DNA from 2 places in the Kitasatospora sp. NPDC001540 genome. Region 1 is predicted to be linked to the other one. Evidence: predicted binding sites of a transcription regulator. Region 1 holds the regulator's gene; the other holds the start of a gene.
The links. Region 1 encodes HspR, which represses chaperone genes until heat shock. Its sites were predicted from a motif close to TTGAGNNNNNNNNNCTCAA; they were not measured.
Positions count from the first base shown of each region.

Region 1 (14,771 bases):
GGTGGATGACCTCGAAGTGGCCGCCGAGCTGCGGGTACTCGTTGGCGATGGTGTTGAAGCAGTGCGGGCAGGTGGCGACGATCCGCTTGGTCGGGGCGTCCTCCAGGGCGGCGTTCAGGGTCTCGACGTTCTGCGCGCCGAGCATCTGGAACAGGAACTCGTTGCCCAGGCGGCGCGGGGAGTCACCGGTGCAGGTCTCCTCCTTGCCGAGGATGGCGAACTTCACGCCCGCGGTGTGCAGGAGTTCGGCGAAGGCCTTGGTGGTCTTCTTGGCCCGGTCCTCCAGGGCGCCGGCGCAGCCGACCCAGTAGAGGTACTCGACCTCGGCGGGGTCGATGTCCTCGCCGATCACCGGCACCTCGATGCCGGTCTCCTTCTTGAGCTCCTTGACCCAGTCCAGGCGGGCCTTGGTGGCCAGGCCCCACGGGTTGCCCTTGTTCTCCAGGTTCTTGAGCATCGTCCCGGCCTCGGTCGGGAAGCTGCTCTCGATCATGACCTGGTAGCGGCGCATGTCGACGATGTGGTCGATGTGCTCGATGTCGACGGGGCACTGCTCGACGCAGGCGCCGCAGGTGGTGCAGGACCACAGCACGTCGGGGTCGATGACGCCGTTCTCCTCGGCGGTGCCGATGAGCGGGCGCTCGGCCTCGGCCAGGGCGGCGGCGGGGACGTCGGCGAGCTGCTCGGCGGTGGCCTTCTCCTCGCCCTCCATCGACTTGCCGCCGCCGGCCAGCAGGTAGGGGGCCTTGGCGAAGGCGTGCTCGCGCAGGCTCATGATCAGCAGCTTGGGCGACAGCGGCTTGCCGGTGTTCCAGGCCGGGCACTGCGACTGGCAGCGGCCGCACTCGGTGCAGGTGGAGAAGTCGAGGATGCCCTTCCAGGAGAAGTGCTCGACCTGGGAGACGCCGAACACGGCGTCGTCCGCCGGGTCCTCGAAGTCGATCGGGGCGCCGTTGCTGGTCATCGGGCGCAGCGCGCCGAGCGCGGTGGCGCCGTCGTCCTCGCGCTTGAAGTAGATGTTGAAGAAGGCCAGGAAGCGGTGCCAGGCGACGCCCATCGAGGGGTTGACGCCGATGGTGATCGCCCAGGCGAAGGAGATGCAGATCTTCAGCATCGCGAACAGGTAGACCAGGTTGGCCAGGGTGCCGTGCGCGGTGCCGTGGAAGGCGGCGGCGATCGGGTACGAGACCAGGTAGGCCGGGTCGTAGGAGTCGACGCCCTCCAGGGCGCCCTCCAGGCCGCGGAGCATCATGATGCACAGGCCGATGCCGAGGATCGTGTACTCGACGTAGAAGGCCTGCCAGGCGATCGAGCCGGCGAACCGGGACTTGCGGCCGGCCCGGGAGGGCAGGCTGAGCAGGCGGATCACGATCAGGGTGAGGATGCCCAGGGTGGTGAGGGTGCCGATCAGCTCGACGAAGACGTTCCAGGGCAGCCAGTGGCCGATGACCGGGAGGACGAACTCGGCGTCGAAGAGCTGGCCGAAGGCGTTCACCAGGGTCAGCACCAGGGAGAAGAAGCCGACGGCGACGAACCAGTGGGCGACGCCGACGACCCCCCACCGGTTCATCCGGGTGTGGCCGAGGAACTCCTTGACCACGGTGGCGGCCCGTTGCGCGGGCTGCCCGAAACGGGTGCCGTCGGCCGAGCCGGTGCGCACCACCTTGTAGATGTACAGCGCCGCCCGGGCGGCGAGCGCGGTGCCGATCACGAAGGTGACCAGCGAGATGACGATCGCTGCTAGCTGCATCGCTCTCCGTCTCCAGCGGCTCCGGCCCGGTCTCCGTCTTCCCGGGCTCCCCAAGTCTCCCCGGATTGTACTGGTCAGTAACTTCAAGGGTCGACGCGCCGGACATTACCGCGCATTAACACCCGGTCAGAAGATGTTCAAGGTATGGCGGCAGTCACTAAGCCAGGACTCACCCGCCCGGAGCAGCCGCGACGGACCCGGCGACATAAGCGCTCAGTAAAGTTGAGCGCCACCGGCTCAAAGCTGTTGACGCAGCCCGGACGGTCGTGCATCCTTGAGTCCGTACTGCTCAACTTCTCCCCGGAGGTATTCACGATGGCACGCGCGGTCGGCATCGACCTCGGTACGACGAACTCCGTCGTCAGCGTTCTTGAGGGCGGTGAGCCCACCGTCATCACCAACGCCGAGGGCGCTCGGACCACGCCGTCCGTCGTCGCCTTCGCCAAGAACGGCGAGGTGCTCGTCGGCGAGGTCGCCAAGCGGCAGGCGGTCACCAACGTCGACCGCACCATCCGCTCGGTCAAGCGCCACATGGGCACCGACTGGAAGATCGGCATCGACGGCAAGGACTTCACGCCGCAGCAGATCTCCGCCTTCGTCCTGCAGAAGCTCAAGCGGGACGCCGAGGCCTACCTGGGCGAGACGGTCACCGACGCCGTCATCACCGTCCCGGCCTACTTCAACGACTCCGAGCGCCAGGCGACCAAGGAGGCCGGCGAGATCGCGGGCCTGAACGTCCTGCGCATCGTCAACGAGCCGACCGCGGCCGCCCTGGCCTACGGCCTGGACAAGGACGACCAGACCATCCTGGTCTTCGACCTCGGCGGCGGCACCTTCGACGTGTCGCTGCTGGAGATCGGCGACGGCGTGGTCGAGGTCAAGGCCACCAACGGCGACAACCACCTCGGCGGCGACGACTGGGACCAGCGGGTCGTCGACCACCTGGTGAAGGTCTTCCAGGCCGGCCACGGCGTCGACCTGTCCAAGGACAAGATGGCCGTCCAGCGCCTGCGCGAGGCCGCCGAGAAGGCCAAGATCGAGCTGTCCTCCTCCTCGGAGACCTCGATCAACCTGCCCTACATCACGGCCTCCGCCGAGGGCCCGCTGCACCTGGACGAGAAGCTCACCCGCTCCCAGTTCCAGCAGCTCACCGCCGACCTGCTGGACCGCTGCAAGGTCCCGTTCCACAACGTGATCAAGGACGCCGGCATCCAGCTGTCCGAGATCGACCACGTGGTCCTGGTCGGCGGCTCGACCCGCATGCCCGCCGTCGCCGAGCTCGTCAAGGAGCTGACCGGCGGCAAGGACGCCAACAAGGGCGTCAACCCGGACGAGGTCGTCGCGATCGGCGCCTCGCTGCAGGCCGGCGTGCTCAAGGGCGAGGTCAAGGACGTCCTGCTGCTCGACGTCACCCCGCTGTCCCTCGGCATCGAGACCAAGGGCGGCATCATGACCAAGCTGATCGAGCGCAACACCACGATCCCGACCAAGCGCTCGGAGATCTTCACCACCGCCGAGGACAACCAGCCCTCCGTGCAGATCCAGGTCTACCAGGGCGAGCGCGAGATCGCGGCGTACAACAAGAAGCTCGGCATGTTCGAGCTGACCGGCCTGCCGCCGGCCCCCCGCGGCCTGCCGCAGATCGAGGTCACCTTCGACATCGACGCCAACGGCATCATGCACGTGGCCGCGAAGGACCTCGGCACCGGCAAGGAGCAGAAGATGACCGTCACCGGCGGCTCCTCGCTGCCGAAGGACGAGGTCAACCGCATGCGCGAGGAGGCCGAGCGCTACGCGGAGGAGGACACCAAGCGCCGCGAGGCCGTCGAGACCCGCAACCAGGGCGAGCAGCTCGTCTACTCGACCGAGAAGTTCATCGCGGACAACGCGGACAAGCTCCCGGCCGACGTCAAGACCGAGGTCGAGACCGCCATCGGCGAGCTCAAGGAAGCCCTCAAGGGCGAGGACGTCGCGGCCATCCGCACCGCCACCGAGAAGGTCTCCACCACCGCCCAGAAGCTCGGCGCGGCGCTGTACGCGCAGGCCGACGGCGCGGGCGCGGCGGCCGGTGCGGCGGGCGCGGCCGGTGACGCGGGCGCCAAGGACGACGACGTGGTCGACGCCGAGATCGTCGACGACGAGAAGCCCAAGGGCGGTGCGGCATGACGGAGAAGCCGCAGGGCGAGCAGCCCGGCGACGACTCCGCCGCCGAGGAGGCCGTGCTCAAGGCAGCCGAGGAGGCCGTCGCGGGTGCGGGTGCCGACGAACTGTCCGCCGCCAAGCGCGAGGCCAGCGAGCGCACCGCCGACCTGCAGCGGCTCCAGGCCGAGTACCAGAACTACCGCAAGCGGGTCGAGCGCGACCGCTCCACCGTCCGCGAGATCGCCGTCTCCAACATCCTGGAGTCGCTGATCCCGGTGCTGGACGACATCGGCCGGGCCCGCGAGCACGGCGAGGTGACGGGCGGCTTCAAGTCGGTCGCCGAGTCGCTGGAGACGGTCGTCGCCAAGCTCGGGCTGCAGCAGTTCGGCAAGGAGGGCGAGCCCTTCGACCCGACGATCCACGAGGCGCTGATGCACAGCTACTCGTCGGACGTGACGGAGGACACCTGCGTGCAGATCCTCCAGCCCGGGTACCGGATCGGCGAGCGGATCATCCGCCCGGCGATGGTCGCGGTCGCGGAGCCCCAGCCGGGCACCCAGACCACCGGCGAGCCGGACGACGACAAGGCTGACGGTTCGTCCGACAGCTGAGTAGAGTCCCCGTGCGCTGCGGAGTCGTACGTCGTCCAGTACGGCGGCCGGCTCCGCAGCGCCGTATCACGGCACTGCACCGCGGTGCCGCAACCAGGCGCTGCGCAGCAGCGACAGACGCAACGGGAGGTGGCGGTCAAAGGCCATGAGCGCTAAGGACTACGTGGAGAAGGACTACTACAAGGTCCTCGGCGTGCCCAAGGACGCCACCGCTGCAGAGATCAAGAAGACCTACCGCAAGCTGGCCCGCGAGTTCCACCCGGACGCGAACAAGGGCGACGCCAAGGCCGAGGAGCGCTTCAAGGACATCTCCGAGGCGTACGACGTGCTCTCGGACGAGAAGCGCCGCAAGGAGTACGACGAGGCCCGCTCGCTGTTCGCGGGCGGCGGCTTCCGGCCCGGCGGGGCGGGCGCGGCCGGGGGCTTCGACTTCGGCGACCTGTTCAACGGCGGGGGCGGCGCCGGCGGCGGGATCGGCGACGTGTTCGGCGGCCTGTTCAACCGCGGCGGCCGACAGGCCGCCCAGCCGCGCCGCGGGGCGGACGTCGAGACCGAGGTCACGCTGAACTTCGAGGAGGCCGTGGACGGCGCGACCGTGCCGCTGCGGATGACCTCCCAGGCCGCCTGCCGCGCCTGCGCCGGGACGGGCGCCAAGGCCGGCACCACCCCGCGGGTCTGTCCGACCTGCGTCGGCGCGGGCACCGTCAGCCGCGGCCAGGGCGCCTTCGCGCTCTCCGAGCCCTGCCGGGACTGCAAGGGCCGCGGCATGATCGTCGACGACCCGTGCACCGTCTGCCACGGCAGCGGCCGGGCCTCCTCGGCCCGCACCATGCAGGTCCGCATCCCCGCCGGGGTGCAGGACGGGCAGCGCATCCGGCTCAAGGGCAAGGGCGCCCAGGGCGAGCGCGGCGGCCAGCCCGGCGACCTGTACGTCACCGTGCACGTCGACGCGCACCCGGTGTTCGGGCGCAAGGGTGACAACCTGACGGTGACGGTGCCGGTGAGCTTCCCCGAAGCCGCGCTCGGCGGCACCATCGAGGTGCCGACCCTGAACGGTCCGGCCGTGAAGCTCAAGCTGCCGCCCGGCAGCGCCAACGGCCTGACCATGCGGGCCCGCGGCAAGGGCGCCACCCGCAAGGACGGCACCCGCGGCGACCTGCTGGTCACCGTGGAGGTCACGGTGCCCAAGCACGTCACCGGAGACGCGCTGACCGCACTGGAGCAGTACCGCGAGGCCACCGCCTCGGACGACCCACGAGCCGCCCTGTTCAAGGCGGCGGAGGGAGCGTGAGAGCCCGATGAGTCCCCACCCCGACAGTATTCACGGCGGCGACGGCCCCGGCGTCACCGGCCGGATCGGTCCCGGCCCCGGCCTCGGCGAGGGCCTGCCCGGCGGCGGCCGCCCGCGCGCCGCCGCCCCGCCGTACGTCCTCACCGAGGACACCCCGGTCTACGTCATCTCCGTCGCCGCCGAGCTCTCCGGCCTGCACCCGCAGACCCTCCGCCAGTACGACCGCCTCGGCCTGGTCAGCCCCGACCGCACCGCCGGGCGCGGCCGCCGCTACTCCGCCCGGGACATCCAGCAGTTGCGCGAGGTGCAGCGGCTCTCCCAGGACGAGGGCATCAACCTGGCCGGCATCAAGCGGATCATCGAGCTGGAGAACCAGGTCGCCGCCCTGCAGTCCCGCGTCAGCGAACTGGTCGACGCCCTGGAGGGCGCCGCCGCGACCCTGCAGCAGCGCGAGGCCGCCGTCCACGCCTCCTACCGCCGCGACCTGGTGCCCTACCAGCAGGTCCAGCAGTCCAGCGCGCTGGTGGTGTGGCGGCCCAAGCGCTGAGCGAGACGCCGCGCTGCCGACACCCCACCTACCGGGGGGTGCCGGCAGCGCGTCCGCCGTGAGAGAGTGCACCGATCCGAAGGGGCGTTGTCGGCAGAACTCGCGCAGTGAAGCCGCCCCAGTGGTGAACCGGCCGAGTGCTTAAGATTCCTGACTGACGGAAGCGGGTTCCAAGGGGGCGGACGATGGCGAGGAGCCGCAGGTGAGCGGACGGGAGCAGCTCGGTAACGTCACAGGCGTGCCGACTGTCATCTCGGCGGAAGCCAGAGCCGTCTACCTCTCGGCGGTCGAGGACGGCGGCCTCATCCGGACGGACGACGCGGAGGACTCGGACGCGGTCGAGGAACTGCTCCGCATCGGCCTGCTGGTCCCCGATTCCGACGAGCACGGCGTGCTGGTCGCCGTGGATCCGGCCCAGCTTTCCAAGAGCCTGGCCGGAAGTTGGCAGCGGCAGGCCCTCGACCTCCTCGCCAGGGCCGTGGCCCTCCCCGCCGAACTGCAGGAGCTTTCGCACGCCTTCCACCCGCCGGGGCAGCAGCGCGGCTCGATCGAGCACGTGCGCGGCAAGGTTCTCATCAACCAGCGGATAGCCCAGTTGCTGGCGGTCGGGATGAAAGAGGGCCTGGCCATGCAGCCCGGTGGCCCTCGACCTCCCGAGGTGCTCTCGTCCATGGTCGAACGCGATCTGGAGACCCTCCGGCACGGGACCAGCATGCGGACCATCTATCACGCGAGCACCCGCTACCACCAACCCACCCGGGACTACGTGGCGACGCTTTCCCAGGCGGGTGGCCAATACCGGACACTTGACGAGCCGTATACCCGGCTCCTGATCATCGACCGAAAAATAGCGATAATTCCGCTGAACGAAGACATGAGCCTAGCCGCGTTCATTCATGATCCGGCGGTCGTCGGTTACATCGCGGAAGAGGTTTTCGAGCGGAGCTGGAGCCGGGCCCTGAGTTTCGAGGGCGACCGGGCAGTACCGCAACAGGTGATCTCCCAGTTGCGGCAGACCATCATCGACCTGCTTCTCGCCGGCACCAATCACCGCGTCATCGCGCGACGCCTGGGAATCAGCGAGCGGACCCTCGCCCGGCACATCGCCGAGATGCGGGAGGACTACAACGTCGAGTCACTCTTCCAGCTCGGCTGGATGCTCGCGCAGACCTCGCGGTCGCCCGGCACGGATCCGGAGATCTGAACGCCCGACCGACCCGGCTCCGCCCGGCAGGCAGCGACTCAGGTCCAACTGAAGTCCGCAGCAGTGACCAGCACGCGCGGAATGGCCGAGTCGTTCCCGCCGTCCGCCCCTGCGGAGACAGAGAACGCCACCCCACCCACAACCGCCGCAGCTACCAGGAACGGGATACCCACCCTGCGGACAAACCGGTACACACGAGACATATGCCCCCGCCCTCCCCTTCGCGATATGACAGTCAAACGGTTCTATTAGCTGAACAATAGTAGACATGATGCCCATCGGGCAGGTCCCCGCCGACGCCACTCTCCTGCCAGTGCGTCATCTCGCTGCCAGGCAGGCAGATGCCACCGGGCAGACCTGGACGGCGCGACGGTGCACGGTGGACGATCAGTTCGCTCTCAATGAGGACGGCAGCACACCACAAACTTGCCGATGCTCAATCAAATTGTAGGGCCAGCATGGGGCGTCACCCAACCGCTGAGCAGCCATTGTCCGAAGCACCTTCCGGCTTCAGTCGACGCCGGCAGGCAATCCCGCGGAGCCGACATGAGTGAGCACCACCTGCAACACCGCGCCGAAGGGCGTCGCGCACGGGTCTTCCTGGCCGCGCCGCTGATGCGGCTGACCGGGCCGGCGGACAGTGTGGTGACGCTGGCGAGCCGGACCCGGCTGACCACGTTGCGCAGCACGCTGCTGGACAGCGGGGCTGCGGTGTACAGCGCGCACCACAGCGACGCGTGGACGGTGGCGGGGCGGGCGCCGGAGCAGCGGGTGCCGTCGGACTTCCGGGCGATGCAGAGCGCGGACCTGGTCTTCGCGTACGTGGGTGCGCCGCTGTCGGCCGGGGTGAGCCTGGAGCTCGGCTGGGCTTCGGCGCTGCGCAAGCCGATCGTGCTGCTGGTGGACGAGGCGATCACGCACAACCCGCTGATCGCGACCATCGAGCAGGTCTCGCCGGTGCTGCCGCTGGTCTTCGACGACACCTGGTCGCAGGAGGCGCTGCACCACACCGTGGAGACCGCGCTGGACTGGGCCGGGATGGCGCTGTCGCTGCGCGGCGGCTTCTGGACCGCGCCCGGCGAGCAGTTCCCGCGCCAGCGCCGCGAGCACACCGGCACCGGCCCGTACGGCTTCTGGTCCCCGGAGATCGCGACCGGCTGACGACGGTCAGCCCGACGGTTCCCCGGCTCCGCGCATCTGCCAGCCCAGTTGGAACAGGGTCTCCGCGTCGTGGAGTTCACGCAGGCGGGAGATGTGCGCGGCGACGGTGCGTTCGCCGAGGCCCAGCCGGGAGGCGATGGTCTTCTGGGTCAGGCCCTGGGCGAGCAGTCGGCCCACCTGCTCGTGGACCGGCACCACGCTCTCGCCCTCGTGCTCGGCGGAGCGCCACTGGATCCGCTCGGCCCGCTCCCAGTCCCGCTCGAAGGCGGCGACCAGGAACGAGACCACGGCCGGGTCCTCGATGAAGGCGGCACTCGAGTTGTCGGCCGAGGCCGGGACGACGGCGACCCGGCGGTCGAAGATCAACATCCTGCTGAACGGTTCGCTCAAGGTGCGGAACCGGCCTCCCCAGCCGGTGACCCTCTCCGCCCAGCGCACCGTCGTCTCGTCCAGCAGCGCGGTCGGCTCGTAGACGGTGCGGATGGTTCCGCCCCGCTCCAGGAAGCGGCGGGTGCGGTCCAGCGCCTGCTCCAGCAGGTCGGCCGGTCCGGCGCCGCCCGGGTGCAGGGACAGCTCCTCCTCGTACGCCTCGCTCGCCAACTGCAGGACGCGGTGCCGGATCTGCTCGGTCCGGTCGACGTGCTGCACCACGCTGGAGCGGTCGGCCCGGCGCGGGGTCGCGTCGTAGGCGTGGGTGAGGTCCTCCAGCAGCGTCGGCATCTCCTCGGCGCGCAGCAGCATCCGGGTGCCCTCGGCGCGCAGCTCGGCGCTGATCCGGTCGCTGACCGCGCGCGGATTGACCGCCGTCAGCACCTGCTCGGCCGCGTCGTGCACCAGCAGCCCGAGCTCCATCAGCCGCAGCACCCCGGTCGGGTCCTGCTCGACCGCCTCGCGGAACGACACCCGGCCGCCCTGGTCCAGGATCTGCTGGTACAGCCGCCGCTCCGACTCGTTCGGCAGGGCGGCTCCGTTCGGCTCGCTCACAGGTCCCACTCCTTCTCGGCCACCCGTCCCGGGTCCCGCCCCGGGGGCGCGGCGGGTCGTCCGGACACCCCGCGCAGCTGCCAGCCGAGCTGGAACAGGGTCTCCGCATCGTAGAACTCCCGCAGTCGGGCGATGTGCCCGGCCACCGTCCGCTCCGAAAGCCCCAGGCGGGAGGCGATCGCCCGCTGGGTCAGGCCCGCGGCGAGCAGGTCGGTCAGCTCCGGCGGGACTCCGCTCTCGCGCGGGCGGCCGGCCAGCGCCTGCCAGTCGACCCGCTCGGCCCGCGCCCAGTCGCGCTCGAACAGGGCGACCAGGACGGCCAGCACCGCCGGGTCCTCGATCAGTACCGCCTGCCGGTTGTCCGGCGCGGCCGAGACCACCGCTATCCGACGGTCGAAGATCAGCATCTTCCGGAACGGCTCGTCCAGCACCCGGAACCGCTCGCCCGCGGCGGTCAGTTCGGCCGCGTACGCGACGGTCGGCGGGTCGTCGAGGGCACCCGGCTGGTAGATCGACCGCAGCTCGATGCCACTCGCCAGGAAACCCAGCGAACGGACCCGGGTCTGCTGCATGATCGCGACCGGCCGGGCGCCGCCGGGCTGGGACGCCAGGGTCTCCTCGCGCATCTCCGACTCGATCCGGGCGATGTGGTGCGTGATCTGCTGCCCCGCCACCAGTTGCAGCGGTCGCCCCGTCCGGCCACGGCGCTGCGCGGCGTCGTAGGCCTGGGCCAGGTCCTCCAGTTCGACGGCGGCCCGTTCGGCCTGCGCCAGCTTGCCCGAGGCCGCGCTGCGCAGCTCGGCGCTCACCCGCTCGGCGAACGCCCCCGGGTGGGCGGCCGTCAGCATCTGCCCGTAGTCGTGGTGCAGCAGCAGCCCCAGCTCGATCAGCCCGAGGGCGGCGTCCGCGTCCTGCTCCATCGCCTCGCGCAGCAGCACCATGCCACCCTGCGCCACGATCTCGCGGTACAGCGCGCGCTCGGCCTCGTTCGGCACCCGGATGGTCATCGGGCGCCCTCCCGCATCAGCCAGCCGAGTTGGAAGAGCGTCTCGGCGCCGTGGTGCTCGCGCAGCCGGGCGAGGTGGGCGGCCACCGTGCGCTCGGAGAGGCCCAGGCGGGAGGCGATCGCCTTCTGGGTCAGACCGGCGGCGAGCAGGTCGGTCAGCTCCGGGGGGACGCCGCTCTCGCGCGGGCGGCCCGCGCGGGCGTGCCAGTCGACGATCGTCGCGCGGGCCCAGTCGCGTTCGAACAGGGCGACCAGGGAGGCGACCACGGTCGGGTCCTCGATGAACGCGGCGCTGGTGTTGTCGGCGGCGGCCGGGATGATCGCGGTCCGGCGGTCGAAGATCAGCAGGCGGGTGTACGGCTCGTCCAGCACGCGGATGCGTTCGCCGAGGTCGGTGACGTCGGCCGCGTAGGCGGTGGTGGGCGGGTCGGCGAGGGCGCCGGGCTGGTAGATGGTGCGCAGGGCGATGCCCGCGGCGAGGTGGTTGCGGGTGAGTTCTAGCGACTGCTTCAGGAACTGGTGCGGGCGGGCACCACCGGGTTGGGCGGCGAGGATCTCCTCGCGGGCCTCCGACTCGGCCTGGAGGATGCCGTGCCGGATCTGCTCCATGTCCTGGACGTGGCGCACCAGGTTGGAGCGGTCGACCCGGCCGAACGCCGACTCGTACGCCTGGCTGAGCGGTTCGAGGGCGGCGGGCGTCTCCTCGGCGCGCAGCAGCAGCCCCGCGCCCTCCGCGCGCATCCGGGCGCCGAGTCGGCCGACGGCGGTCCGCGGGCTGACGGCGGTCAGTGACTCGTCGACGACGTGGTGCACCAGCAGGCCGAAGTCGAGCAGGCGGCGGGTGGCTTCCGGCGCCTGTGCCATGGCCTCGCGCAGCATCATCCGGCCGCCGCGCGACACGATCTCGCGGTAGAGGGCGCGTTCGGAGGCGTTGGGGAGGTCGGTGGTCACCGGGCGCCCTCCCGCATCAGCCAGCCGAGTTGGAAGAGCGTCTTCGCGTCGTAGCGCTCGCGCAGGCGGGCGATGTGTTCGGCGACGGTGCGCTCGGAGAGGTTCAGGCGGGTGGCGATCGCCTTCTGGGTCAGGCCCGCGGCGAGCAGGCGGCTGACCTGTTCGACGACCGGGGGGACGCTGTCGCCCGCGAGGTCGTGCCAGGGGACGCGTTCGGCGCGTTCCCAGTCGCGGAGGAAGAGCCGCACCAGGTGGTCGACCACGGCCGGGGCCTCGATGAACGCGGCGGTGCGGTTGTCGGCGGACGCGGAGATGATCGCCACCCGGCGGTCGAAGATCAGCATCCGGGTGAAGTCCTCGTCCAGGGAGCGCAGCCGCATGCCCCAGCCGGTGGCCCGCACCGCGTAGTCGATCACCGCCGGGTCGGACTTGCTGACGGGCTGGTAGAGGATGTCCATCCGGGCGCCGCCCGCCAGGGCCTTCTCGGTGCGGGCGCTCTTCTCCAGGTACACCACCGGCCGTCGGCCGGGCTGGGCGGCCAGCACCTCCTCGCGGAAGTCCGCCTCGATCTGCAGCAGGCGGTGCCGGATCCGGTCCACGTCCAGCACGTGGGTGATCTGCCGCCCGTGGTCCTCGCGCCGGGCGGCGCTGTCGTACGCGTCGGCGAGGACGTCGAGTTCGGTGGGGACGTGCTCGGCCGCCTCGAACAGCCGGGTGCCGGCCCGACGCAGTTCCCGGCTCAGCCGCGTGCTGACGGTGCGCGGGTTGACGGCGGTGAGCTGCTCGCTCTCGTCGTGGTGGACCAGCAGCCCGAGCGCGAGCAACCGGGCGGTGGCGGCGGCGTCCTGCTCGGTCGCCTCCCGGACCGACACCCGGCCGCCGGCCCGCAGGACGGACAGGTACAGCTCCTTCTCGGCCGCGCCCGGCGGCTGCTCGGCGACGGGCTCAGTCATGGCGGCCGCCGTCCCGCATCAGCCAGCCGAGCTGGAACAGCGTGTCGGCGTCGTAGCGCTCGCGCAGCCGGGCGATGTGCCCGGCCACGGTGCGCTCGGACAGGCCCAGCCGGGAGGCGACCGCCCGCTGGGTCAGACCCTCGGCCAGCAACTCGCCTACTCTGCGCAGGGGTTCGGGCAGTTCCCGGCCCACCTCGTCGTACCACGGCACGCGGACGGCGCGCTCCCAGTCGCGGAGGAAGAGTCGCACCAGGTGGTCGACCACGGCTCGGTCCTCGATGAACGCGGCGCCGCTGCGGTTGTCGACGGTGGTGGAGATGACCGCCACCCTGCGGTCGAAGATCAGCATCCGGGCGAAGGGCTCGTCCAGGACCCGCAGCCGCATGCCCCAGTCGGTGGCCGCCGCCGCGTAGGCGACGGTGTGCGGGGCCTGCCGGGCGACCGGCTGGTACAGGACGTCGGTCACCGCGCCGCGGGCCAGCGCGGCGCGGACCTGGGGGTCATCGGCCACGAACTCGGGTGCGCGCGGGCCGGGTTGGGCGGCCAGTGCCTCGTCCCAGTGGTCGGCCACGATCGCCAGCAGCCGCTGTTGGATCCGGACCTGGCCGAACACGTGGGCGATCCGGGTGTGCTGCTGGGCGGCGTCGTACGAGTCGGCGAGCTCGTCGAGTTCGGCGCCCGCGCTCTCGGCCCGGGCCAGCAGGTCACCCGCGCCCGCCCGCAGGGCGGCGGACAGCTTGGCGGTGGCGACGCGCGGGTTCACGGCCACCACCCACTCCTGGTGGACGTACCGGCTCAGCAGGCCGAGTTCCAGCAGCCGGACGGTGGCGGCGGCGTCCTGCTCCATCAGCTCCCGCAGCGAGACCCGGCCGGCCCGCAGCACCGACAGGTACAGCTCCTTCTCGGCCGGGCCGGGCGGCACCGCGTACGCGGGTCCGGGGTCCGGTGGGGCCGCGGGGCGGGGCGGGAGTGCGGTGCCCGGGGGGACGTCAGGCATCGTGCTTCCCCCTCCGCATCAGCCAGCCGAGCTGGAAGAGCGTGTCGGCGCCGTAGCGGTCGCGCAGCCGGGAGATGTGGCCCGCGACGGTGCGTTCGGACAGGCCCAGACGGGTGGCGATGGCCTTCTGGGTGAGCCCCCGGGCGAGCAGGCGGGCGATCTGGTCGGCGGCGGCCTGGGCGGGGACGCTGTCGAGCAGGCTGTTCCAGCAGACGCGTTCGGCCCGGTCCCAGTCGCGGTCGAAGTTGGCGACGATCATCGCCACGGTGGCGGGGTCGGAGATCACCGCGGCCCGACTGAGGTCGGCGGCGGCGGGCAGCACGGCGGTGGTGCGGTCGAAGACCAGGGCGCGCTGGAAGTGCTCGTCGAGCAGCCGGACCTCGCCGCCGGCCCGGGTGACGGTGGCGGCGTAGCGGATCACGGCGGGTTCGGTGAGCGCGGCGGGCTGGTAGAGGGTGCGGATCCGGCAGCCGCGGCGCAGTACCGGCAGTTCCTGGCTCAGCGACAGTTCCAGGGTGGCGGGCGCCGGTTGGCCCGGCTGCGCGGTGAGCGCCTCCTCCCGGCAGGTGGAGCCGAGCTGGGCGATCCGCTGGCGGATGTGCTCGCGTCCGGAGACCTGGACATCGGCGGTGGTGGGTTGGACGGCCCGGGGCACGCTGTCGTAGGCGGCGATCAGCGGGTCGAGGTCGGTGGTGAGGCGTTCGGCCCGGTTGAGCAGGCGGGTGGCCTCGGAGTTCATCTCGCTGCTGAGGGTCTCGGCGACGAAGCGGGGGTTGACGGCCAGGTAGGAGCCGTCCAGGCCGTCGCGCACCAGCAGGCCGGTGCGCAGGAGTTCGGCGAAGGCCTGCGGCAGCCCGGTGGCGGGCGCGAGGGCGGCGACGGCGTCGGCCGCGATCCGGCCGCCCGCTTCGAGCACGTCCAGGTAGAGGCGCTGGGCCCCCTCGTCGATCGGCCCGCGCTCCACGGGGGCGGGAACGGTGTTGGCGGGAACGGCGGTGGCGGGCACCGGGACGGGGACCGCGGCGGGAACGGCGGTGGCGGGAACGGCCGTGGGGATCGGGTCAGCCACGGCCGCTGCCGCCTCTCATCAGCCAGCCGAGTTGGAACAGGGTGCCGGCACCGTAGAGGTCGCGCAGCCGGGAGATGTGGCCCGCGACGGTGCGTTCGGACAGGC
Region 1 is NZ_JBIAVO010000003.1:316,291-331,061, reverse strand. Features, by position in the region: gene ACFY00_RS06690 ((Fe-S)-binding protein) at 1-1,750, opposite strand, end outside; gene dnaK (molecular chaperone DnaK) at 2,066-3,916, shown strand; gene grpE (nucleotide exchange factor GrpE) at 3,913-4,503, shown strand; gene dnaJ (molecular chaperone DnaJ) at 4,649-5,794, shown strand; gene ACFY00_RS06670 (heat shock protein transcriptional repressor HspR) at 5,802-6,341, shown strand; gene ACFY00_RS06665 (hypothetical protein) at 6,544-7,545, shown strand; gene ACFY00_RS06660 (hypothetical protein) at 8,092-8,706, shown strand; gene ACFY00_RS06655 (LuxR C-terminal-related transcriptional regulator) at 8,713-9,690, opposite strand; gene ACFY00_RS06650 (LuxR family transcriptional regulator) at 9,687-10,697, opposite strand; gene ACFY00_RS06645 (LuxR C-terminal-related transcriptional regulator) at 10,694-11,647, opposite strand; gene ACFY00_RS06640 (LuxR C-terminal-related transcriptional regulator) at 11,644-12,600, opposite strand; gene ACFY00_RS06635 (LuxR C-terminal-related transcriptional regulator) at 12,593-13,597, opposite strand; gene ACFY00_RS06630 (LuxR C-terminal-related transcriptional regulator) at 13,590-14,666, opposite strand; gene ACFY00_RS06625 (LuxR family transcriptional regulator) at 14,659-14,771, opposite strand, start outside.

Region 2 (14,771 bases), on a different contig from region 1:
CCGGAGTCGATCACCTGCGCCGTGTACAGCCCGTGGATGCGCTGGGCGCTGCTCACCTCCTGCGCGAAGCGGCGGCGGAACTCGCCGTCCTCGGCGAACTCCGGGCGCACCACCTTGAGCGCCACCGGGCGGCCGCCCGGCGTGTACGACAGGTAGACCCGGCCCATGCCGCCCGCCCCGAGCCGGGCGAACAGCCGGTAGCCGCCGACCTCCCGGGGGTCGTCCGCCAGCAGCGGCTGGAAGACCGGCGGGAGCGGTGCGGCGTGCTGCGGAGTGTCGGCTGCCATGCGGCGGGTCCCCCTGTGGACGAGCGGATCGAGAGGCGGCCGTCCCGGCACCCGGAGGCGGGAACGGCGAACCATAACCTATCGATCCGTCAGATCCCGTGCAGCCCGCGGTGTCCCCCCGGGCGTCACGGTCCGGAAACGGAACCGCCCCGCCCCCGGGGAACCGGGGGACGGGGCGGTGCCGCGCCGTGCCGTGCCGCGTTCAGCGCGTCAGAGCGCGAACACCTCTTCGATCAGCGCCTGCTGCTCGGCCGCGTGCCGCTTGGCGGAACCCACGGCCGGGGCCGAGGAGGCCGGACGGGCCACCCGGCGCAGTCGGGCGTTGCCGCCGGAGCGGCCGATCACGACCTGCAGGTGGTCGACCAGGTTCATCGCGATGAACGGCCAGGCACCCTGGTTCGCCGGCTCCTCCTGCGCCCAGACGAACTGGACGTTCTCGCCGTAGCGGCCCAGCTCCTCCTGCAGCTCGGCCACCGGCAGCGGGTACAGGCGCTCGACGCGGACGATCGCGGTGTCGGTGACGCCGCGCTCGGTCCGGGCCGCCTCCAGGTCGTAGTAGAACTTGCCGGAGGTGATGACCACCTTGCGGACCTGCGCCGGGTCGACCGTGCTGTCCCCGATCACCGGGCGGAACGAGCCGCTCAGGAACTCGGAGGTGGCGGACGCCGCGGCCTTCAGGCGCAGCATCGACTTCGGGGTGAAGACGATGAGCGGCTTGTGGTGCGGGTTGTGCGCCTGCCAGCGCAGCAGGTGGAAGTAGTTCGACGGCAGGGTCGGCATGGCGACCGTCATGTTGTCCTGCGCGCACAGCTGCAGGAAGCGCTCCGGGCGGGCGGACGAGTGGTCCGGGCCCTGGCCCTCCATGCCGTGCGGCAGCAGCAGGACGACGCCGGAGTGCTGGCCCCACTTCTGCTCGGCGGAGGCGATGTACTCGTCGACCATGGTCTGCGCGCCGTTGACGAAGTCGCCGAACTGCGCCTCCCACATGACCAGCGCGTTCGGGCGGGTCAGCGAGTAGCCGTACTCGAAGCCCATCGCCGCGTACTCGCTGAGCAGCGAGTCGTAGACGGTGAAGCGGGCCTGGTCCTCGGTCAGGTACATCAGCGGGGTGTAGTCCTCGCCGGTGTTCCGGTCGATCAGCACCGCGTGGCGCTGGCCGAAGGTGCCGCGGCGCGAGTCCTGGCCGGCGAGGCGGACGGGGTGACCCTCCATCAGCAGCGAGCCGATGGCGAGCGCCTCGCCGGTGGCCCAGTCGATGGTGTTGTCCTCGACCGAGGCGGCGCGGCGCTGCAGCTGCGGCAGCAGGCGCGGGTGCACGGTCAGCCAGTCCGGCAGGTTGACCTGCGAGGCGGCGATCCGCTTGACCATCTCGGCGGAGATGCCGGTCTGGATGGACACCGGGAAGTCGGCGACCGGGCGGCCGGTCTCGGCCGGAGCCGGGGCGGCGGTGGCCTCGCGGACCTCGGCGAACACCTTCTCCAGCTGGCCCTGGAAGTCCTGGAGCGCCTGCTCCGCCTCCTCCATGGTGATGTCGCCGCGACCGATCAGCGCCTCGGTGTAGAGCTTGCGCACCGAGCGCTTCTTGTCGATCAGGTCGTACATCAGCGGCTGGGTGAACGACGGGTTGTCGGCCTCGTTGTGACCGCGGCGGCGGTAGCAGATGAGGTCGATCACGACGTCCTTGTGGAACTGCTGGCGGAACTCGAAGGCCAGCCGCGCGACGCGGACCACGGCCTCCGGGTCGTCGCCGTTCACGTGGAAGATCGGCGCCTCGATCATCCGGGCGACGTCGGTGCAGTACATCGACGAGCGCGAGGAGGCCGGGGCGGCGGTGAAGCCGACCTGGTTGTTGACCACGATGTGCACGGTGCCGCCGGTGCGGTAGCCGCGCAGCTGCGACATGTTCAGGGTCTCCGCGACCACGCCCTGGCCCGCGAAGGCCGCGTCGCCGTGGATCTGGATCGGGAGCACCGGGAAGGTGGTGCCGCCGAAGTCCAGGATGTCCTGCTTGGCGCGGGCGATGCCCTCGACCACCGGGTCGACGGTCTCCAGGTGGGAGGGGTTGGCGGCCAGCGACACCTTGATGGTCTCGCCGTCCAGGCCGGTGAAGGTGCCCTCGGAGCCGAGGTGGTACTTCACGTCGCCGGAGCCGTGCATCGACTTCGGGTCCAGGTTGCCCTCGAACTCGCCGAAGATCTTGCCGAACGGCTTGCCGACGATGTTCGCCAGCACGTTCAGGCGGCCGCGGTGGGCCATGCCGATCACGGCCTCGTCGAGGCGGTGCTCGGCGGCGGCGTCGATGGTGGCGTCCAGCAGCGGGATGAGCGACTCGCCGCCCTCCAGCGAGAAGCGCTTCTGCCCGACGTACTTGGTCTGCAGGAAGGTCTCGAAGGCCTCGGCCGAGTTCAGCCGGCGCAGGATGCGCAGCTGCTCCTCGCGCTCCGGCTTGGTGTACGGCTTCTCCAGGCGGTCCTGCAGCCACTTGCGCTGCGCCGGGTCCTGGATGTGCATGTACTCGATGCCGACGGTGCGGCAGTAGGTGTTGCGCAGCAGGCCGAGGATGTCGCGGAGCTTCATCATCTTCTGGCCGCCGAAGCCGCCGACCGCGAACTCGCGCTCCAGGTCCCACAGGGTGAGGCCGTGCGTGGTGACGTCCAGGTCGGGGTGCTTGCGCTGCATGTACTCCAGCGGGTCGGTGTCGGCCATCAGGTGGCCGCGGACCCGGTAGGAGTGGATCAGCTCCATGACGCGGGCGGTCTTGTTGACCTCGTCGTCGTGGGTGGTCGCCACGTCGGTGGCCCAGCGCACCGGCTCGTACGGGATCCGCAGGGACTCGAACACCTCGTCGTAGAAGTTGTTCGCGCCCAGCAGCAGCTGGTGGATCGAGCGCAGGAACTCGCCCGAGGCCGCGCCCTGGATGACCCGGTGGTCGTAGGTCGAGGTCAGGGTCATGATCTTGGAGATGCCCAGGCGGGCCAGCGTCTCCGGCGAGGAGCCCTGGAACTCGGCCGGGTACTCCATGGCGCCGACGCCGACGATGGTGCCCTGGTTCTGCATCAGGCGCGGCACGGAGTGCACGGTGCCGATGCCGCCGGGGTTGGTCAGCGAGACCGTGACGCCGGTGAAGTCGTCCATGGTCAGCTTGTTGGCGCGGGCCCGGCGGACGATGTCCTCGTAGGCCTGCCAGAAGCCGAAGAAGTCGAGCGTCTCGGCCTTCTTGATGGCCGCGACGACCAGCTGGCGGTCGCCGTTCGGCTTGACCAGGTCGATGGCGAGGCCCAGGTTCACGTGCTCGGGCTTCACCAGGTAGGACTTGCCGTCCTCCACCTTGTAGCTGTAGTTCATGCCCGGGTTGGCCTTCACGGCCTGCACCAGCGCGTAGCCGATCAGGTGGGTGAAGGACACCTTGCCGCCGCGGGCGCGCTGCAGGTGGTTGTTGATGACGATGCGGTTGTCGATCAGCAGCTTCGCCGGGACGGCGCGCACCGAGGTGGCGGTCGGAACCTCCAGCGAGGCGTCCATGTTGGACGCCACGGCCTTGGCCGGGCCGCGCAGCACGGTCAGCTCGGGGCCCTCGGCGGCCTTGGCCGGAGCGGCGGCGGCCGGGGCCGCCGCCTTCGGCGCGGGCGGCGCGGCGGGGGCGGCCGGGAGCGGCGCGGGGGCGGCCACCGGCTGCGCGGGCGCCGGCGCGACGGGCGCGGGGGCGGCGGGCGCGGCCGGAGCAGCGGCAGCGGGAGCGGCAACGGGGGTCGGCTGGGCGCCGACCGGAGTTGCGGCCTGGGTCACTGGAGTCACCTCGGTACCGGGCTTGTAGTCGGCGAAAAAGTCCCACCAGGCGCGGTCGACCGAGGCCGGGTCCTGGAGGTACTGCTGGTAGATCTCGTCGACGAGCCACTCATTGGGGCCGAAGCCAGTGGAACTTGCCGAGCTGGGGGTTTCTTGGTGTGGCGACACGGGGCAACCGCCCTCTTCCGCTTCCTTTTGGGATGGTGGACAGCGGGGATTAAGGCTACGCCTCCGACGAGTGATCGCGCAGTCCCCGGTGGTCAGGCGTCGCCCAGATCACATTGCCGGGCCGGTTTTTGGCCGGATCCGTGCGTTAGTGACGCCGGAAATCAGGGAACGGGGGCATCGATCGGTCGTGGGCATACCGGAAGAAAATCGGACGAATCAGTGGTCTGGACCACTTGAGGACTCCGGCCGGGGACCGGCTCCGAGCGGCCCGGCCCCGGTTTGTACCGATTCCGCCACAGTCTCAGGCGGGCACCGGGGACTCACCCGGGAGGGTGACCTCGATCCGGCAGCCCGCGGCCGCCTCCGCCACCCGGATCCGGCCGCCGTGCAGGTCCACCGCCCAGCGCGCGATCGCCAGCCCCAGGCCCGTCCCGCCGTCGCTGCCCGGCCCCAGCGCGGTCGGCGAACCGCTGCGGCCGAAGCGCTCGAAGACCCGTTCGCGGTCCGCCGCCGGGATGCCCGGGCCCTGGTCCTCCACCTCCAGCAGCAGCCCGCCGCCCTCCGCCGCCCGGGCCCGCACCGTCACGGTGCCGCCCGCCGGGGAGTGCTTGCAGGCGTTGTCCACCAGGTTCGCCACCACCTGGTGCAGCCGCTCGGCGTCCGCCACCGCCGCCAGGTCCGGCGGCTGCACGTCCAGCGCCAGCCGCACGTCCCCGCGCCGGGCGTACGCGCCGCCGGCCGTCGCGCCGTCCACCGTCACCCCGCGCAGCACCCCGTCCAGGAACGGGCCGACCTGGAACGGGCGGGAGTCCAGCGGGACGACGCCGTCGTCCAGCTTCGACAGGTCCAGCAGGTGGGTCACCAGGCGGCCCAGCCGCTCGGTCTGCTCCAGCGCGGTGCCCAGGTTCTTCGGGTCCGGCTTCACCACGCCGTCCACCACGTTCTCCAACAGGCCGCGCAGCGCCGCGATCGGGGTGCGCAGCTCGTGCGAGACGTTGGCGATCAGCTCGCGGCGGTGCCGGTCCGCGGCCTCCAGGTCGGCCGCCATCCGGTTGAAGGTGTCGGCCAGCTCGCCGATCTCGTCCCGCGAGGAGACCTCGACCCGGGCGCTGTAGTCGCCCTCCGCCATCGACCGGGCCGCCGCCGTCATGTCGCGCAGCGGCGCGGTCAGGCCGTGCGCCAGGAACTGCATGAACAGCAGCGAGGCGATCAGCGAGAAGATCATGATGATCCGGATCTGGGTCTCCGACCGGATCGCCACCACCACCATCCCGGTGGCCAGCACCACCGAGACGACCACCAGCAGGGCCAGCTTGCCCTTGATCGAGCGGACCGGGTCGAAGGGGCGGATGTCCGCCCACACCCGGCGCGCGGCGCGCACCGCGAGCGGGGGGCGCGCGAGCGGGGGCCGGGGAGCGGCCGGATCGGCGTCCCCGTTGCGTTGCTGCGGAAAGGTCATGGTGTCCCTGCGACTCGTCCTCGGTGGCGCACCCCGGCGCGGCGCGCGGCGGGGCCGGGCCGCCGCGCGGACCCCCGCGGAGGCCCGGACCGGCGGCGACCGGTCAGGACAGCGGGGCCTCCAGCGCGTACCCGACCCCGTGCACCGTGCGGATCCAGCTCGCGCCGATCTTCCGGCGCAGCGCCTTCACGTGGCTGTCCACCGTCCGGGTGCCCGAGGCGTCGGTCCAGTCCCACACCTCGGCCAGCAACTGCTCGCGGGTCAGCACCGCGCGCGGCTGCGCCGCCAGGCAGGCCAGCAGGTCGAACTCGGTCGGCGTCAGGTGCACGTCGCCCGAGCCCAGCCGGACCCGGCGCTGCACGTGGTCGATCTCCAGCTCGCCGAAGCGCAGCGACCCCAGCGCGGGCGTGCGGGCCGCCTGCTGGGCCCGCTCGACCCGGCGCAGCAGCACGTTCACCCGGGCCGCCAGCTCGCGCATCGAGAACGGCTTGGTCATGTAGTCGTCCGCGCCGACGCCCAGACCCACCAGCAGGTCCGTCTCGTCGTCCCGCGCGGTCAGCATCAGCACCGGCACCGGGCGCTGCGCCTGGATCCGGCGGCACACCTCCAGGCCGTCGAAGCCCGGCAGCATGATGTCCAGCACCACCAGGTCCGGCTGCCAGGTGTGGAACCCGTCCACCGCGCCCGGCCCGTCGTGGGCCACCGCCACCTTGAAGCCCTCGGCTCCCAGCCGCGCCGCGATCGACTCCGCGATGGTCGGCTCGTCCTCCACGACGAGCACCCGTCGCTGGGTGCCCACCGGTCCACTGCTGATCGTCTCTTGCTGCATCTCTGTCACGGTCACGCCACCGCCCCCAGGGCTCGCGGTCCGGCCGTCCGGGGGGACGGCGGGCGCCGCTCGTAGTCGTCTTGTTTCCGTCGTGCTGTTCCGCCGCGGGTGTGCCCCGTCGGCGGACGCATCAGGTTTGGCAGGTCCCCGTTCGGAACGGGCACGGGCCGATACCTTACCCGCAGCACTTGCGAGCTGTAACGGTACGTGTGCGAGCGGCACGCGCCCGGGCCGAGGTCTTCACAGAAGTTCCTCAGACACCTCTCACCCGCCCCCCGTATCGTGGGCACGACAAGGCGTTCGGGAGGCACCATGACCAGCGCGGAGCTGCGACGACGACTGATCAGGCCCGGGCTGCGGGCCGTGCCCACCCCGCGGACCAACCCGTTCGCGTTCGGTTACCTCACCCTGCTGCTGGGCACCACCCTCTACGCCCGCTTCGGCGACCCCGACACCGTGCACCGGCTCCAGTCGCTCTCCTCCACCGACGCGCACAACCTGCTCGCCCACCCCGCGCTCTCCCTCGTCGGCAGCGGCCTGTGGGTCGCCGGGCCGGTCTGGATGCCGTACTTCTGGGCCTTCGCCCTCACCGTCGCACCCTTGGAACGACGGATCGGCGGCCTCCGTGCCCTCGGCGTCTTCGGGGCCGGCCACGTCACCGCGACGCTGCTCTCGCAGGGGGTCGTGGTCGCCGCGGTCGCCACCGGCCACGCCGAGGCGGGGCTGCTGGACGCGATGGACATCGGCGTCTCGTACGGGGTGCTGGCCTCGCTGGGCGCGCTCGCCGGGCTGCTCGGGCCGACCGGGCGGAAGGTCGCGCTCGGCGCGGGGGTGGCGCTGATCGGGCACCAGGTGGTCGGCGACGCCGACCTGGTCACCGCGATCGGCCACCCGGCCGCGCTGGCGGTGGGCGTCGCGCTGTGGCCGGTCGTCCGCGGGGGCGGGCCCCGGCGGCCCCGGCGCTCCTGGGGCGGGCGGGTCGCGGCGTGGGCGGGGCTCCGGCCCGTGCCGCGGTCCTCCTGACGGGCTCCTTCCGCCGCGCGCGGTTCTCCCCGCGCCCCTGACGGGGCGCGGGGTTCCTGCTGCGCGCCGGTGGTGCGAGGCGTGTTCTCCGGGAGCGAACACGGGGCGGGGAACAATCGCGGATCGCCGAACCTTAGTCAGGTCAACTCAACTTCACTGACTGGGGAGAGATCATGGCATCGACGTCCGTTCCGCTCACTCTGCCTGTGCTGCCGCTCGACGACGAGGTGGTGCTCCCCGGCATGGTGGTTCCGCTGGAGCTGTCGGACCCCGAGGTGCGCGCCGCCGTGGAGGCGGCGCGGGCCGGGAGCGCCGGGGGGAAGCCGCAGGTGCTGCTGGTGCCGCGGCTGGACGGGTCGTACGCGGCGGTGGGCGCGCTGGCGACGGTCGAGCAGGTGGGGCGGCTGGCGGACGGCGACCCGGCGGCGCTGGTGCGGGCCGTGCGGCGGGTGCGGATCGGGGCCGGGACGACCGGGCCCGGGGCCGCGCTGTGGGTGGAGACCACGCCGTTCAAGGAGTCGGACCAGGGGCTGCCGGTGGCGGGGCGGGCGGCCGAGCTGGTCAAGGAGTACAAGGCGCTGTCGACGAAGTGGCTGCGCCGCCGCGGGGCCTGGCAGATCGTCGACCGGGTGGCCGCGATCGAGGACGTCGGCGAGCTGGCCGACAACATCGGGTACGCGCCGTTCGCGACCGCCGAGCAGAAGCTGAAGGTGCTGCTGGAGGCGGACCGCCCGGCCCGGCTGGAGTACGCGCTGAGCCTGCTGCGCGAGCACCTCGCGGAGGAGGAGGTCAACGACACCATCCGCAAGGACGTCGAGGAGGGCGTGGCCAAGCAGCAGAAGGAGTTCCTGCTGCGCCGCCAGTTGGAGGCGGTGCGCAAGGAGCTGGCCGAGCTGAACGGCGAGACCGATTCCGAGGAGGAGGACTACCGGGCCCGGGTCGAGGCGGCCGCGCTGCCCGGGAAGGTGCGCGAGGCGGCGCTCAAGGAGGTCGACAAGCTGGAGCGCGCCAGCGAGCAGTCGCCCGAGGGCTCGTGGATCCGCACCTGGCTGGACACCGTCCTGGAGCTGCCCTGGAACGAGCGCTCCGAGGACGCGTACGACATCGCCGGGGCCCGTGCCGTGCTGGACGCGGACCACACCGGGCTGGCGGACGTGAAGGACCGGATCGTCGAGTACCTGGCGGTGCGCAAGCGCCGGGCCGACCGCGGGCTGGGCCAGATCGGCGGGCGGCGCGGGGGAGCGGTGCTGGCGCTGGTCGGCCCGCCCGGCGTCGGCAAGACCTCGCTCGGCGAGAGCGTCGCGAAGGCGATGGGCCGCTCGTTCGTGCGGGTCGCGCTCGGCGGCGTGCGGGACGAGGCGGAGATCCGCGGCCACCGGCGGACGTACGTGGGCTCGATCCCCGGCCGGATCGTCCGGGCGATCAAGGAGGCCGGGACGATGAACCCGGTGGTGCTGCTGGACGAGATCGACAAGGTCGGCTCGGACTACCGGGGCGACCCGGCGGCGGCCCTGCTGGAGGTGCTGGACCCGGCGCAGAACCACACCTTCCGGGACCACTACCTGGAGGTCGAGCTCGACCTCTCGGACGTGGTCTTCCTGGCCACCGCGAACGTGCTGGAGGCCATCCCGGAGCCGCTGCTGGACCGGATGGACCTCGTCCGCCTCGACGGCTACACCGAGGACGAGAAGGTCGCCATCGCCCGCGACCACCTGCTGCCGCGCCAGCTCGCCAAGGCGGGCCTGGACGGGGCCGAGCTGACGGTGGACGAGGCGGCGCTGCGCAGGCTGGCCGCCGAGTACACCCGGGAGGCAGGCGTCCGGAACCTGGAGCGGTCGATCGCGCGGATCCTGCGCAAGGTCGCCGCGCAGGCCGAGCTGGGCGAGCGCGAGCTGCCCGCCGCGGTCGGCCCGGACGACCTGCGGGCGCTGCTGGGCCGCCCGCACCACGTGCCGGAGGCGGCGCAGGAGCCGGCCGAGCGGCGCACCGCGGTGCCGGGCGTGGCGACCGGCCTGGCGGTCACCGGGGCCGGCGGCGACGTCCTCTACATCGAGGCCTCGCTGGCGGACGCCGAGACCGGTTCGACCGGGCTGACCCTGACCGGCCAGCTGGGCGACGTGATGAAGGAGTCGGCGCACATCGCGCTCTCCTACCTGCGCTCGCGCGGCGCCGAGCTGGAGCTGCCGGTGACCGGGCTGCGCGAGCGGGGCATCCACCTGCACGTGCCGGCCGGCGCGGTGCCGAAGGACGGCCCGAGCGCGGGCATCACCATGACCACGGCGCTGGCCTCGCTGCTGTCCGGCCGCAAGGTGCGCGCCGACGTGGCGATGACCGGTGAGGTGTCGCTGACCGGGCGGGTGCTGCCGATCGGCGGGGTGAAGCAGAAGCTGCTGGCCGCGGACCGGGCCGGGATCACCACGGTGATCATCCCCAAGCGCAACGAGGCGGACCTGGACGACGTCCCCGCCGAGGTGCTGGAGCGCCTGTCGGTGCACCCGGTGGCGGACGTCCGGGAGGTGCTGCGGCTCGCGCTGGAGCCCGCGGAGGTGCTGGTGGCGGCGGCCTGACGGACGCCGGGGGCCTCGGAAGCGCGCGCACTTCCGAGGCCCCTGGTGGTTGCCGCTCCGGGCCCGTGGGACACTTCCCGCATGCCGTCCCCTACGCAGCGCGCGCTGGCCGCAGTTCCGGAGCGCTACCGTCCGTTCCTGGTCAAGCACCGCAAGCTGGTGAAGTTCCTCGTGGTGGGAGGAACCTGCTTCATCCTCACCATGCTGATCAACTTCGCCCTGAAGATGTCCGTGCTGGAGAGCAAGCCGGTCATGGCGCTCACCGTCGCGACCGTGATCACCACGGTGGTCTCGTACGTGCTGAACCGGCAGTGGTCCTTCCGCGCGGCCGGGCGCAAGCGCGAGGCCGCCGGGTTCTTCGTGGTCAGCGCGCTGGCCGTGGGCGTGAACGACCTCCCGCTGGTCGCCTCCCGGTACGTGTTCGACCTCCGCACGCCGGACGTGAGCCACTTCACGCAGGAGCTCGCCGACTTCTTCAGCGGCATGATCATCGGCACCCTGCTGGCGATGGCCTTCCGCTTCTGGGCGATGAACCGCTTCGTGTTCACCCAGCTGTCCGACCGGGTCGCCCAGGGCCGGCAGGACCAGGAGCCGGGGCGGGAGCCCGAGCGGGTCTGACCCCGCCCCCGGTCCGTCGCACCTCGGCCGCTCACGTCCCGCGAGGGACGGGGCGGCCGAGGCGCGGTGTGCGGGCCACCGCGAGGAAGGTCACCCCGACGCCGACCACCGCCCAGGCCGCCAGCACCAGGAACGGCACGGTGAGGTTGGTGGAGTCCAGGTAGGCGATCGAGCGGGCGGCGGAGGTGCCGGCCCCGTTCGGGATCCACTCGCCGATCGCCCGCCAGAACGCGGGCAGCAGCGGCGGCGGGAAGACGCCGCCCGCGCTGGGGTTGCCCAGCACCACGAAGAGCAGCACCGCCAGGCCGATGCCGACCACGTCGAACAGGCACTCCAGGGCCATGGTGACGGCGCCGACCGAGAACACCACCAGGGTGCCCAGGCCGGTGAGCGCGGCGATCGAGCCGGGCAGCGCGTGCAGGACCGGGCCGATGATCAGCGCGCCGCCGAGGCCCGCCGCGACCGAGTACAGCGCCAGCGTGCCCAGCCGCAGCACCGCCCGGGCGGTGTTGGCCGGGCGGGAGCCCGCGCTGATGCCGAGGATCGAGGCGACCAGGTAGCCGCCCACGCACCAGCCGACCACCAGGTAGAAGGCCGACAGGCCCTCGGCGTCGCCCTTGGCCAGCGGGATGGTGTCGTCCACCACCACCGTCCGGCCCTGGCTCGCGGCCAGCTTGCCGACGATGCCCTCCGCGGCGGTGGCGGCGGCCGGGCCGCGGGCGTCGGCGACCAGCAGCGCGTCCTGGGTGCCGGTTGGGTCGACGACCCAGGCCGCGTAGATCTTCTGGTCCTTGATCCGGGCCCGGGCGGTGTCCCCGTCCGGCAGGACGGAGGCGCGGACCGCGTCGTCCGGGACGGCCTCCAGTGCGCCGACCAGCTTGGGCGCGACCTCCGGCGGGGCGACCACCGCGATGGACAGCTCGTGCGGCGTCGGGTGGTGCAGCGCGCCCACGTACGAGGTGATGAAGCCGAGTTGGAGCAGCAGGACCGCGACGACCAGGAAGAACGCGCGCGGGGTGACCGCGTCCCGGAGGTCGCCGAGGAAGCCCTTCCCTGGCTCTGCCTGGTGGGCCATGGTGTGGTGTCCCCTCACATAGCGATGAATGCGGCGAAAACGTCCAAATCGTTACTTCGTACCACGTGGCGGCCGGGTGCCGGGGGAGGCGCGGGCTGCGCGATACTGTCCGCCATGAGTGACCCCCTGGACGGGCGGAGCCCCGCCGAGCTGGCGTTTCTCGCGGTCGAGCGGGAAGTGGCGACGCTGTTCCGGCGCAGCCGGGCGCGGGCGGCCGAGATCTCCCGGCGGGTGCACCCCGAGCTGGAGGCCGGGGGGTACGTGCTGCTCGGGTTCATCCAGGAGTCCGGGCGGGCCCGGGTGACCGACGTCGGGCTGCACTTCGGGGTGGGCAAGGCCACCGTGAGCCGGCAGATCCGGGCGATCGAGGAGCTGGGGCTGCTGCGGCGGGAGACCGACCCGCTGGACCGGCGGGCCTCGCTGGTGTCGCTGACCGAGGAGGGCGAGCGGCGGTTCGCGGCGGCCCGGGAGGAGCGGATGGCGCGGTTCCGGGCCTCGCTGGCCGGGTGGGAGCCGAGCGAGCTGGAGCAGTTCGCCCGGCTGCTGGAGCGGTTCAACGAGTCGACCGAGGGGGTCTGAGGGCGGCGCGTCGGGATGATTCCTTTACCTGGGCTTGAAGAAAGTTGCCTTAGTCAACTATCCACGTATAGTTGCTTGAGGCAACGAATTTTCAGTCGAAGGAAACGCATGTCGACGACCCTCCCCGCACCTCCGCAGGACCGGATGTCCCACCGTCAAGTACTCGAAGCCCTCTCGGGCCTGCTGCTCGGCCTGTTCGTGGCCGTGCTCTCCTCCACGGTGGTCTCCAACGCCCTCCCGCGGATCCTCACCGACCTGCACGGCGGCGAGTCCGCGTACACCTGGGTGGTCACCGCCGCCCTGCTCTCGATCACCGCCGCCACCCCGCTCTGGGGCAAGCTCTCCGACCTGGTCAGCAAGAAGCTGCTGGTCCAGATCGCCATGGTGATCTACGTCCTCGCCTCCGGCCTGGCCGGCCTGTCGCAGAGCATCGGCATGCTGATCTTCTGCCGGGTGCTGCAGGGCATCGGCGCGGGCGGCGTGATCGCGCTCGGCCAGATCTGCCTGGCCGCGATGGTCCCGCCGCGCGAACGCGGCCGCTACAGCGGCTACTTCGGCGCGGTCTTCGCGCTCGCCACCATCGGCGGCCCGCTGATCGGCGGCGTCATCGTGGACACCTCCTGGCTCGGCTGGCGCTGGTGCTTCTACGTCGGCGTCCCGTTCGCGCTGGTCGCCATCCTGGTGCTGCAGCGCACCCTCAAGCTCCCCGAGGCGCCCGCCCGCAAGCCGAAGATCGACTACCTGGGCGCGACCCTGGTCACCGCCGCCGTCAGCCTGCTGATGATCTGGATCTCGCTGGCCGGCAAGAACTACGACTGGGTCTCCTGGCAGACCGCCGTCATGGTGATCGGCGGCCTGGCGCTGGCCGGGCTGTTCGTGCTGGTCGAGAAGCGCGCCGCCGAGCCGCTCATCCCGCTCGACCTGTTCCGGCACCGCACCGTCACCCTCGCCGCGGTGGCCAGCGCCTTCGTCGGCGTCGGCATGTACGGCACCACCACCTTCCTCGGCCAGTACTTCCAGCTCGCCAAGGAGAAGACCCCCACCCAGGCCGGCCTGCTCACCCTGCCGATGATCTTCGGCCTGGCGGTCTCCTCCACGGTGGCCGGAAAGATGATCACCAAGTACGGCAAGTGGAAGGGCTTCCTGGTCACGGGAACCGTGCTGCTCGCCGTCGGCCTCGGCCTGCTGGGCACCGCCCGGGCCGACACCGCGTACGGGCTGCTCGCCCTCTACATGCTGCTGGCCGGCATCGGCCTCGGCCTGACCAGCCAGAACCTGGTGCTCGCGGTGCAGAACACGGTGCCGCGCAACGAGCTCGGCGCGGCCAGCTCCACGGTCACCTTCTTCCGCACCATGGGCGGTGCGATGGGCGTCTCCGCGCTCGGCGCGCTGCTCGGCCACAAGGTCGCCAGCTACACCGCGGAGAACTTCGCCAAGGCCGGGATCCCCGCCACCGGGGCGTCCGGCGACGGCATCCCGGACCTCAAGAAGCTGCCCGCGCAGATCGTCCCGCTGGTCACCGACGCGTTCGGGCACGGCGTGGGCACGGTGTTCCTGGTCGCCGCGCCGTTCGCGGTGGTGGGCTTCCTGCTGGTGCTGTTCATCCGCGAGGTGCCGCTGCGCACCTCCAACGAGGAGCGTCCGGCCGCCCCCGCCGGGGCCGAGGCGGCGGAGCTGGTCAAGGACTGACCGGCGACCGATCCGACCGGCGCCGCGGAGGCGCCACCGACGACATGCGAGAAGGGCCCCCGCCGTCGCGGCGGGGGCCCTTCGTCGTGCGTCGTGCGCTGCTCCGATACGCCGTGCGCTACTTCGCGGCGATCAGCGAGATGCCGTACAGCACCACGGCCGTGCAGGCCGCGAAGCAGACGCCCGCAGCGACCAGCGCCGGGACGCCCCGGCCGGTGCCGGCCGCCACGGCGGCCTCCCGGCGGGACAGGGCGAGGTTGCCGAGCGCGAAGACGACGACCACGGAGACGGTCACCAGCAGGCTGACGCCCGCGGTCTCGGCCAGTGCGGCCCACTTGATGTTCACGGCGGGGTTCCTCTCAGGCCGCGAGGGTGGTCGGGGCGGCGGCGGCCGGGGCGACCACGGCGGGCACCTCGGCGGCGACCGGGGCCACCTCGTTGACGTTGTCGGCGTGCACCGGCTGGCGGCGCGAGACCAGCCACATCGAACCGGCGCCCAGCACCAGCGCCAGGCCGACCACGGCCACGCCCCAGTTGCCGCGGTCCGCGACCAGCGCGGCCAGCCCGGAGACCACGGCGGCGGCCGGCAGGGTCAGGCCCCAGGTGTAGGCCATCCGGCGCACCATGCCCCAGCGCAGCTTCCCGGACGGCCCGCCCAGGCCCGCGCCCATGATGCCGCCGGAGCAGACCT
Region 2 is NZ_JBIAVO010000004.1:181,295-196,065, reverse strand. Features, by position in the region: gene ACFY00_RS07700 (serine/threonine-protein kinase) at 1-287, opposite strand, end outside; gene ACFY00_RS07695 (multifunctional oxoglutarate decarboxylase/oxoglutarate dehydrogenase thiamine pyrophosphate-binding subunit/dihydrolipoyllysine-residue succinyltransferase subunit) at 498-4,241, opposite strand; gene ACFY00_RS07690 (ATP-binding protein) at 4,543-5,700, opposite strand; gene ACFY00_RS07685 (response regulator transcription factor) at 5,804-6,529, opposite strand; gene ACFY00_RS07680 (rhomboid-like protein) at 6,842-7,552, shown strand; gene lon (endopeptidase La) at 7,726-10,119, shown strand; gene ACFY00_RS07670 (GtrA family protein) at 10,201-10,737, shown strand; gene ACFY00_RS07665 (DUF3533 domain-containing protein) at 10,769-11,812, opposite strand; gene ACFY00_RS07660 (MarR family winged helix-turn-helix transcriptional regulator) at 11,927-12,391, shown strand; gene ACFY00_RS07655 (MDR family MFS transporter) at 12,500-14,080, shown strand; gene ACFY00_RS07650 (hypothetical protein) at 14,199-14,426, opposite strand; gene ACFY00_RS07645 (anion permease) at 14,440-14,771, opposite strand, start outside.
Region 2: the regulator HspR is predicted to act here: its motif matches at 7,685-7,703, upstream of lon (endopeptidase La).